DNA from 2 places in the Clostridium cellulovorans 743B genome. Region 1 is predicted to be linked to the other one. Evidence: riboswitches for the same ligand, from Rfam matches in the RefSeq annotation. Region 1 holds a riboswitch; the other holds the start of a gene.
The links. A riboswitch is a leader RNA that binds a small molecule or an ion and turns the genes downstream of it on or off. The one in region 1 is predicted to bind cyclic di-GMP.

Region 1 (4,424 bases):
ACTTAGGAAATACTGAAGTAGTTAATACTGTATATGTAAGAATAGACAATTCAACTCCAATTACTATCTCCGATATAAGTGATAACTGGTCAAAAGATAATGTAGTTGTTAGCTTAACTACTACTGATGCTTTAAGTGGCGTTTACAAAACTTTCTACTCAATTGATGATGCTGACTTTACTGAAGGTACTTCTTTCACAGTACAAGGAGAAGGAACTCACAAAATAGCATTCTACTCAGTTGACAATGCTGGTAATATTGAAGCTACTACTACAACTTATGTTAAGATCGACAACGTAGGTCCAACTACAATTTCAGATTTAACTGACAATTGGTATAAAAATGATGTAACTGTTAACTTAACTGCTACTGATGCTTTAAGTGGCGTTTCAAAAACTTTCTACTCAATTGATGATGCTGACTTTGCTGAAAGTACTTCTTTCACAGTAACTGGAGAAGGAACTCACAAAGTAGTATTCTACTCAGTTGATAATGCTGGTAATGTTGAAACTACTACTACAACTTATGTTAAGATCGACAACGTAGGTCCAACTACAATTTCAGATTTAACTGACAATTGGTATAAAAATGATGTAACTGTTAACTTAACTGCTACTGATGCTTTAAGTGGCGTTTCAAAAACTTTCTACTCAATTGATGGTGCTGACTTTGTTGAAGGTACTTCTTTCACAATAACTGGAGAAGGAACTCACAAAATAGTATTCTACTCAGTTGACAATGCTGGTAATGTTGAAACTACTACTACAACTTATGTTAAGCTTGATAACAAAGGACCTGTTACTATCTCTGATATAAAAGATAGTTGGTCAAAAAATGATGTAACTGTTAACTTAACTGCTACTGATGCTTTAAGTGGCGTTTCAAAAACTTTCTACTCAATTGATGGTGCTAACTTTGTTGAAGGTACTTCTTTCACAGTAACTGGAGAAGGAACTCACAAAATAGTATTCTACTCAGTTGACAATGCTGGTAATGTTGAAACTACTACTACAACTTATGTTAAGATCGACAAAACTGGACCAACAGTAACAATGAATCTAAATGATAAATATGACCTTAATGCTACACTAGCATTAAACTATACAGCACAAGATGCTCTTTCTGGAGTATTAAGTGGAAAGATTCTTGTTTTAAAACCTGGTGATACAGTTGCAACAGAAATTGCTAATGGCGGAAGCATTAAACTTGATAAGGCTGGTACTTACAAAGTAACTGTTATAGTTACTGATGCAGCTGGAAACAGCACTACTGTTGAAAAAACAGTAACTGTTAGCGCTCCAGTTACTCCACCAACACCAACTACACCTGATTGTCCTTACCATGACCATTGCTGTGGACATTTCAGACTTGAAGTACAAATTTTCTTCTTATACTTCACTATAGATGTTTGTTGGGATAAAAATTATAACTTCCATGCAACTTTAGAATTTGGTTGGAACTCTAATTATAATAAATCTTCATGTTCCCAAAAACTTCCTAAACAAATTTCTAAAAAGGCAATTTTAAAACTTTTCTTCTAAAATTAAATATTTAAACTTAGTTGAAAGGTTGTTGGAATAATTTGTTTTTAACAAGTAATTCCATACTACTTTATTAAAGGGGGTGCCAAATAGGCATCCCCTTTTTATTGTAAAAATCATTGGACCCTAAAGTTTTTATTGGTAATATAAACTTAAAAATACATCTTCTTTTACTATAATAATAGGTTGAAACCACTTAATTTCTTGAGTCTATTTTCAAGTCACATTTGAAATAATTATCCCCCCCCAAAACCTCGTGTCGAACTTTGTATTTTTTTGATTGTTTATTGTATAAAACAGTTGTATAATTATAATCAGATATACGAAGTTATAGCGTATCTTTTTTAACAAGACATTTACTTAATATAAGGTTCTTTAGTAAACACTTAATTTATTCATTAGAATTAAAATACCAGAAGTTCTGATATTTCAAATGTTTAAAAGGTGTTTTTTTTATCAAAACATTAGATGAATAAATAATCAATTTACTATTTAACCTTATTGCCCTTACAAAAATTAAGAATTGTGGAGTTTAAAATATAGGTTATTAAACCCGTATATCAAACTTAAGAAAAAGTGAAAAAGGCAAATCATGGGAAATCATGAGACGCAAAGCCATGGGCCTGTACCACACATTATATGTTGGATGGCAGCCGGTTACCACGAGGAATATAGCTATCGTTGGATAACTATACATTTTTTTGCAACGAAAAATTTTCCTTTCCTTTTCCCTTTTTCACAAAGAAAGGCGGGGTCAATAATGAAAAAATATTATCTTAGCAGTTGCCTTTTCTTGGCATCACTGCTATTAACGTTACAACTGGTCTTCCCTTTTGTAACCGTATCTGCAGCAACTATCAATACCAACCTTCTGCCACCAAGCAACCTTGCTCTTGAGCTTACTACCCCTAGCGATGTAAAGCTTACTTGGAGCTCAGTTTATGGTGCCACTGGCTATACTATATATGGGATTATTGATGGTCAGCTTATTCAACTTGCTACTACAACATCAACATCCTATACTTTCAATAACCAAGCAGAAGGTGCTTATAGCTATGTTGTATCAACTTCAAGTGGTGATAGTGAGTCTGGTCCTTGTGCACCAGTATCAGCTACTGTTGATTATCCAACTATGGCTGCACCAGCAACTTTAACTGGTAAAATCCAAAATGGAAATGATATAGCATTAAGTTGGACAAGTTCTCAATATGCCCAAAGCTATAATGTTTATCAAGTTTCTACAAACGGGGATAAAACTTTAGTTACTTCAGTAAAAACTACTTCTTACACTATTCCAAATGTAGTTGCTGGAAGCTATACTTATTCAGTTTCTGCTGTTAACGCTCTTTATGGAGAATCTGTTCCATCAAGTGAAGCTAAATTAGATGTTATTTATCCAGTTATGTCAGTTCCTGGTAATTTCACTTACACAATAGCAAACGGAAATGATATTACACTTAAATGGACTGGTACACCTTATGCTACAAGCTACAAGGTTTATCAAGTTATTAACGGAGAAAAAGTATTAAAGAGCACAGTTTCAACTACAAGTGCTTCTTACACTAACATGCCTGCTGGCGATTATGCTTTTGAGGTTTATTCCTTTAGTGATCGATTTGGTGAATCACAAGTTGGAAGTGCAACATCACTTTCATTAACTTTACCAGTGATGCAAGCTCCTAGTAATTTAACTTATACTGTTACAAACGGGAACGACATTACCCTAAAATGGAGTCCTTCGACTTATGCAACAGCTTATAATGTATATCAAATTATCAATGGAGAAAAAGTTTTAAAGAGTACAACTACTTCAACTACTGCAGTTTATAGCAATCTACCAGAAAGTGATTACTCTTTTGAAATATACTCTTATAGTAGTAGATTTAACGAATCTCCTACTGGAAGCCAAACATCCCTATCATTAGTTTGGCCAGTAATGCAAGCCCCAGAAAATTTGACCTATTCAATTGCAAACGGAAATGATATTTCATTAAAATGGACAGCAATTCCTTACGCAAAAGGCTACAAGGTTTACCAGATTGTAAATGGAGAAAGAGTTTTAAAAAGCACTGTAACAACAACTGCAGTTACTTATGCAAATCTTCCTGCTGGAGATTATACCTATGAAGTTACTTCATATAGTGACCGTTTTGGTGAAACACCAGCTGGCAGCACTACAAACATTTCTTTAATTCTTCCAGTTATGGAGGCACCAACAAGCGCTATACAAGCAATTAAGAGTGCTACATCTTTCACATTAACTTGGGATGCAGTACCATATGCTACAAGCTATAAGGTTTACCAAGTAGTTAATGGACAAAAAGTTTTAAAAAGTACTGTAACTACAACTTCAGTATCATATACAAACATGACTGCTGGTAGCTATATATATGAAATTCATTCATATTCAACTCGCTTTGGAGAATCTGCAGAAGGCTTTACTCTTACCTTCACATTGAACGGACAAGTTCTTCAAGCACCAACAAACTTAACTTACACTATAACAAATGGTAATGATATAACTTTAAAATGGACTGCCGCTCCATATGCTACAAGTTATAAAATATATCAAGTAATTAATGGCGAATTAGTTTTGAAAAAGACTGTTACTACAACAGCTGCTGCATTTACTAATATGCCTGAAGGTGATTACTATTTCGTAGTAAACTCAGTATCCGCAGTTTTAGGTGAATCTCCAGTTGGAGCTGAAACAACATTTTCATTAACTCATCCAGTTATTGCTGCTCCAGGAAACCTAACTTATGCTATTAAGAATGGAAATGACATAACTTTTACTTGGTCAGCTGTCCCTTACGCTAATAGCTATAAGCTTTATGAATTAGTAGATGGACAATATGTTTTAAAAACAACAGTAACTGCTAC
Region 2 (4,424 bases), 1.1 Mb from region 1:
CCTTCGGTTATTTCCACTCTTAGATACTTCGGCTCTATTCCATTATTTTTTAAAGCCTCCTTAACCACATCTACCAGTTGCCCCTCAAAGAAATGCTTCGCTGACACATTTACAGATACAGGTATCTTCTTCCTACCTTCAAGCTGCCACTGAACATTTTGCCTGCAGGCCTCATTAATAACCCACTTATCTATTTGAAAAATAAGCCCCGATTTTTCTGCTACAGTTATAAACTTCATAGGTGAAACATATCCAAGGTCTAGGTGCTTCCATCGAATGAGAGCTTCACAGCTTGTAATCGCTCCAGTTTGAGCATTGATTTTGGGTTGGTAATACAACTCGAATTCATTGTCCTCTAATGCTTTCCTAATTCCTGTTTCCAAAATCATATTTTCTTCAAAGTCTCTATGTATTTCCTTATTGAAATACTCAATGTTACAGCCTCCCATTTCTTTCGACCTGTACATTGCTAAATCTGCATATTTAACAAGAGTATCCAAATCTTGCCCATCTTTTGGATACATGCTTATTCCGATACTGCCAGTAACACTGAGAATTGCACCCAAAAGTTCCACAGGCTTGATAAATATCTTGGCAATCTCTTCACCAAAAAGTTTTACCTGGTTCTCTTCTTCAGCAATCACTACAAAAACAAACTCATCTCCGCCAAGTCTAAATACTTCGGTATTATCACTTTTTATACTAATAAACCTTTTGGAGAAAATAGCTAGCAAGTCGTCCCCTGCCGAATGCCCCATTGTATCATTTATTTTTTTAAACTGGTTAAGATCGATGAAGATTACACCAATTATATTATTATTTTTTCTCGCCATCTGTAATTTTTCTTCTAGATACATTTTAAACATATGTCTGTTAGGAAGATTTGTAAGAGTATCATAATAAGCTAGCTTGTGAAGTTTTACTTCTGATTTCAGCAATTCATCAGCTTGCAGCGCAAGTGTTTTATTCAACTCTTGGCTTTCCATAAACATCTTTTTAAAATTATCTGACATATCTTTGAAGTTTGTTATTAACTGTTTGACCTCATAAATTCCGCTATTAGGCCATTCAATTTGTTCAGCATTCTTAATTCTCACTGGAACTGCTGTGGTTGCAGCAGACAATTTTTTAATTGATTTAACTAATAGTCTGTTGGTTACTACTGCAACTAACAGAGAGAAAATTATAAAATACATTACGAATCTGAATTTGCTAGCATAATTATTCAAAACTTCCTGCTGTATTTGCTTAATAGGAAAGCTGACAATTAACTTTAAATCAAGTAAACCTATCTCTCTTGTATAAAAGTAATTGCCTTCAGCCCATGCCTCTGTTTCAATTCTTCCGTATTTTTTATAAGGAGTAACTGCATATACTCCTTCTAACTCTTTCACTGTTAATGTATCTTTTTGCCAATCAAATACCTGTCCATGCTTCACTTTATCAATATTGGTAGCTACTACCTTATTGCTTGTATCTGTAATAATTATGTCCGCTTTTTTCTCAGATTGAAGCTTTTCTATTAGTTCCTCCAATTGTCCTGCCTGCAAGACTCCATAAAACAATAATTGAGCTTGCTGATTTTTATCCATTACGCTAACTTCCCGTCGAATATCATCTAAATAATCCTGAACTATCTGCTCATTTTTTTCATTGACGGCACTATAGGTATTGAAGCCACTGATAATAAAGGTTGACAGGATACTTACACTCAATATCACTGATATAAAAACAAATAAGAATTTAAGAAATTGAATTGAATCATCTGTTTTCCCCAGCTTTTTTAATAGCTTTTCAGTAGGTACATAAGTTAATAAACCATCCACAAAAGCACAGGATGAAAGACCGCAAATTATGTCAGCAGAAATTCGCATTATATAGGCATCCCAACCTCCATTATAAAATAAGGTATAATATGCCACTGCCGATACCGGAATACCAATGAAAATCCAAAATAACAGATCACCAAAAATCAAATTATTCTTTGGCTTCCAAATTGAGTACAAACCGACAAAAGCGATTTCCAGAACAAATATAAAACCCCAATAAGGGTAATCAGAAGAAATTATCTCTGCCAACTGAGCAATTATTGCCACCACTAAGGCAGTATTAATATTATAAAGTTTAAGTATAATTAACAGAAAAACTCCAGATAAGGAAAAGGTAACTCCTAGTATGAAAGGAAAACTATATACTTTAGTTATGACTGCGAGAAGAGCAAACACTAATAATAAAATGCTGCTTACAACAGTCGTGATTGGAACTGAATTTTTAATTTCTTTGTACATCTTATCCTCCAAAAAAAACAACTACGTCATAGAAGTTGTTATATCATATCCTCCATACATGCAACCCGGCTATCTTTTAATGTTCAGACCCGTGGCTTTGCGTCCTATGCTCCCGCATAGTTTGCCTTTAATTTATAAAGTTTATTATTTCTTCAGAATTAAAGATACGTTGTGATATATTGATATATTATATATCTAATTTGCATTTTAATAAAGTGGTTTTTGTATCCAATTTTGACAACTTGCGCAAAAACTTATTTTATCTAATTAGAAAATAGATAATCTTTCACCTGCTAGATGAACATTCTTTATGTAATGTAAAAGCTATGGGTGTTGAACATTTTTTATATTTATAAAAAGGAGCCGCTACAAAATTAACAACGTTAGTCTTGTAGTAGCTCCTTTTTCTTATCTATTCAGTTTTATAAATTACCACTAATTCTGTAAAAATTACTATTTAGCTGTATAATATTTTGGAGTCCAATCTCCAAAGTATTTAGTAGCATCTATTTTAGCAGCATCAGCACTACTTAATACAACTCCTTTTCTTGCAGCTGTGCTTACTTTCGCACCATTATAAGTTGTGTTGTATTCTTTAAAGTTTGCTTTTTCAGGTAAATTGCTGCTCATAGAAGTCCAGCCTGCAGCGTTTATTATTGTACTGTTTTGAAGTTTAGTATTTAAGAAAGTAACCTTTGCTGCTGCACCCCAAGGTCTTCCAAAGTAACCAGGTGCCTGTTTTTTACTGCTAGTAGCTGTTACTAAGCAGTTTCTAAACAAGTATCCATAAGTTGCTTTATCTTTTGCTGCTGTTATATATCCACCTACAGCTTTATCACTATAACCACAGAAATTTAATGTACTATTATCAAATACTGCATTTCCATCACCAAAAATATAATCAGTATTTCCTTCTATAGTGCAATTTTTGAAATAGCTATTATTAGTGCCAACTGATCCAGTATAAAGTGTATCCTGACTTCCAATAAAACTACATTTTAAGAATTCTACATTATCTGCATCAATAATCATAGCTGCAGCTCTCTCAGTTTGTGCCTTTGAAGCAACATTTGTAGACGCAGTTCTTTGTGTAAGAGTTGATGATTTACTCTGAGGGAAAGTAGTTGAAAGAGCAACTCCATCTGCTAATTCCTCACTAGTAACATATTTGTTAAAGGAATTTTCAAATACTATGTTCTCTGCTTTAAAGGCTTTTGCAGCACTTGTAAGGTACACTGAACCACCCCATTTACCGCTGCTTACATGGTTTTTTGTGGTTTTAGCAGTAGCATTACTTTGGTTATAGAAACCATCAGATCCAGCACTGTAATAATCATATCCGAAGCCGTAGTACCAAGTAATTTTAACTTGTTTACTTGGATTAGAATTAACAAGGGTAATATATGGAGTAGCTATTTTAAGCTGTGCTCTATATACTCCTGGAGCAATATGAATCGTAACTCTTTGAGCCTCACTTGTTGGGTTAATCTTAGCTGCAGCATCAATAGCAGCTTTCACTGTTTTATAGTTGTTGCTCTTAGAACTGTCACCAACATATATGTTAGTTGCTGTAGCAGCAGATACAGTTCTTCCACTTGGTATACTTCCTAAGCTTGCCGTTAAAAGCATAGTTAATGCCAACATTTTACCGATAGTCTTCTTTGAATTTTTAATCATGTTTTTTCCACCTTTCAATACATTAATTTAATCTCTTGCAAAACGCTAAAACTATAGGTTTTATGCAGCTTCACAAATATCCTTTTTGAAGGGTTGCCCCCACTAGAAATAGAAAATATACCATAAATAAACTCTAATTTTAGGATTGGATGCTCTTGCTAGCAAGATTGTCCATTAACTTCAATGCGTTCAATTGCTGATACTTCTTTAGTCATAACAACTTGGAATTTAAGTTTTGAATTACGCAGCCTTCAGAAGGCTGAAACGATTCCATAAAGTTCCCATTTTTTTAGTCAAAATTAGTTTCGAAAGGGATTTAGCAAGATCTTTGACTATATTATTGGCATAAACAAACCATTTATCTTCAATAAAAAATTAACAGCTTAAAAATCTATTATTTTTGAGGCTTTATCTTTTATGCTTTTTACTCGTAATTTTGAAAATAGTATCTAGAATTTT

Region 2: linked by a shared signal. The riboswitch ahead of CLOCEL_RS01210 (EAL domain-containing protein) and the one ahead of CLOCEL_RS05905 (OmpL47-type beta-barrel domain-containing protein) in region 1 are both predicted to bind cyclic di-GMP.

The regions. Positions count from the first base shown of each region.
Region 1 is NC_014393.1:1,442,868-1,447,291, reverse strand. It holds gene CLOCEL_RS05910 (OmpL47-type beta-barrel domain-containing protein) at 1-1,541, shown strand, start outside; cyclic di-GMP riboswitch class I at 2,116-2,206, shown strand; gene CLOCEL_RS05905 (OmpL47-type beta-barrel domain-containing protein) at 2,302-4,424, shown strand, end outside.
Region 2 is NC_014393.1:294,693-299,116, reverse strand. It holds gene CLOCEL_RS01210 (EAL domain-containing protein) at 1-2,288, opposite strand, end outside; cyclic di-GMP riboswitch class I at 2,345-2,424, opposite strand; gene CLOCEL_RS01205 (pectinesterase family protein) at 2,742-3,965, opposite strand.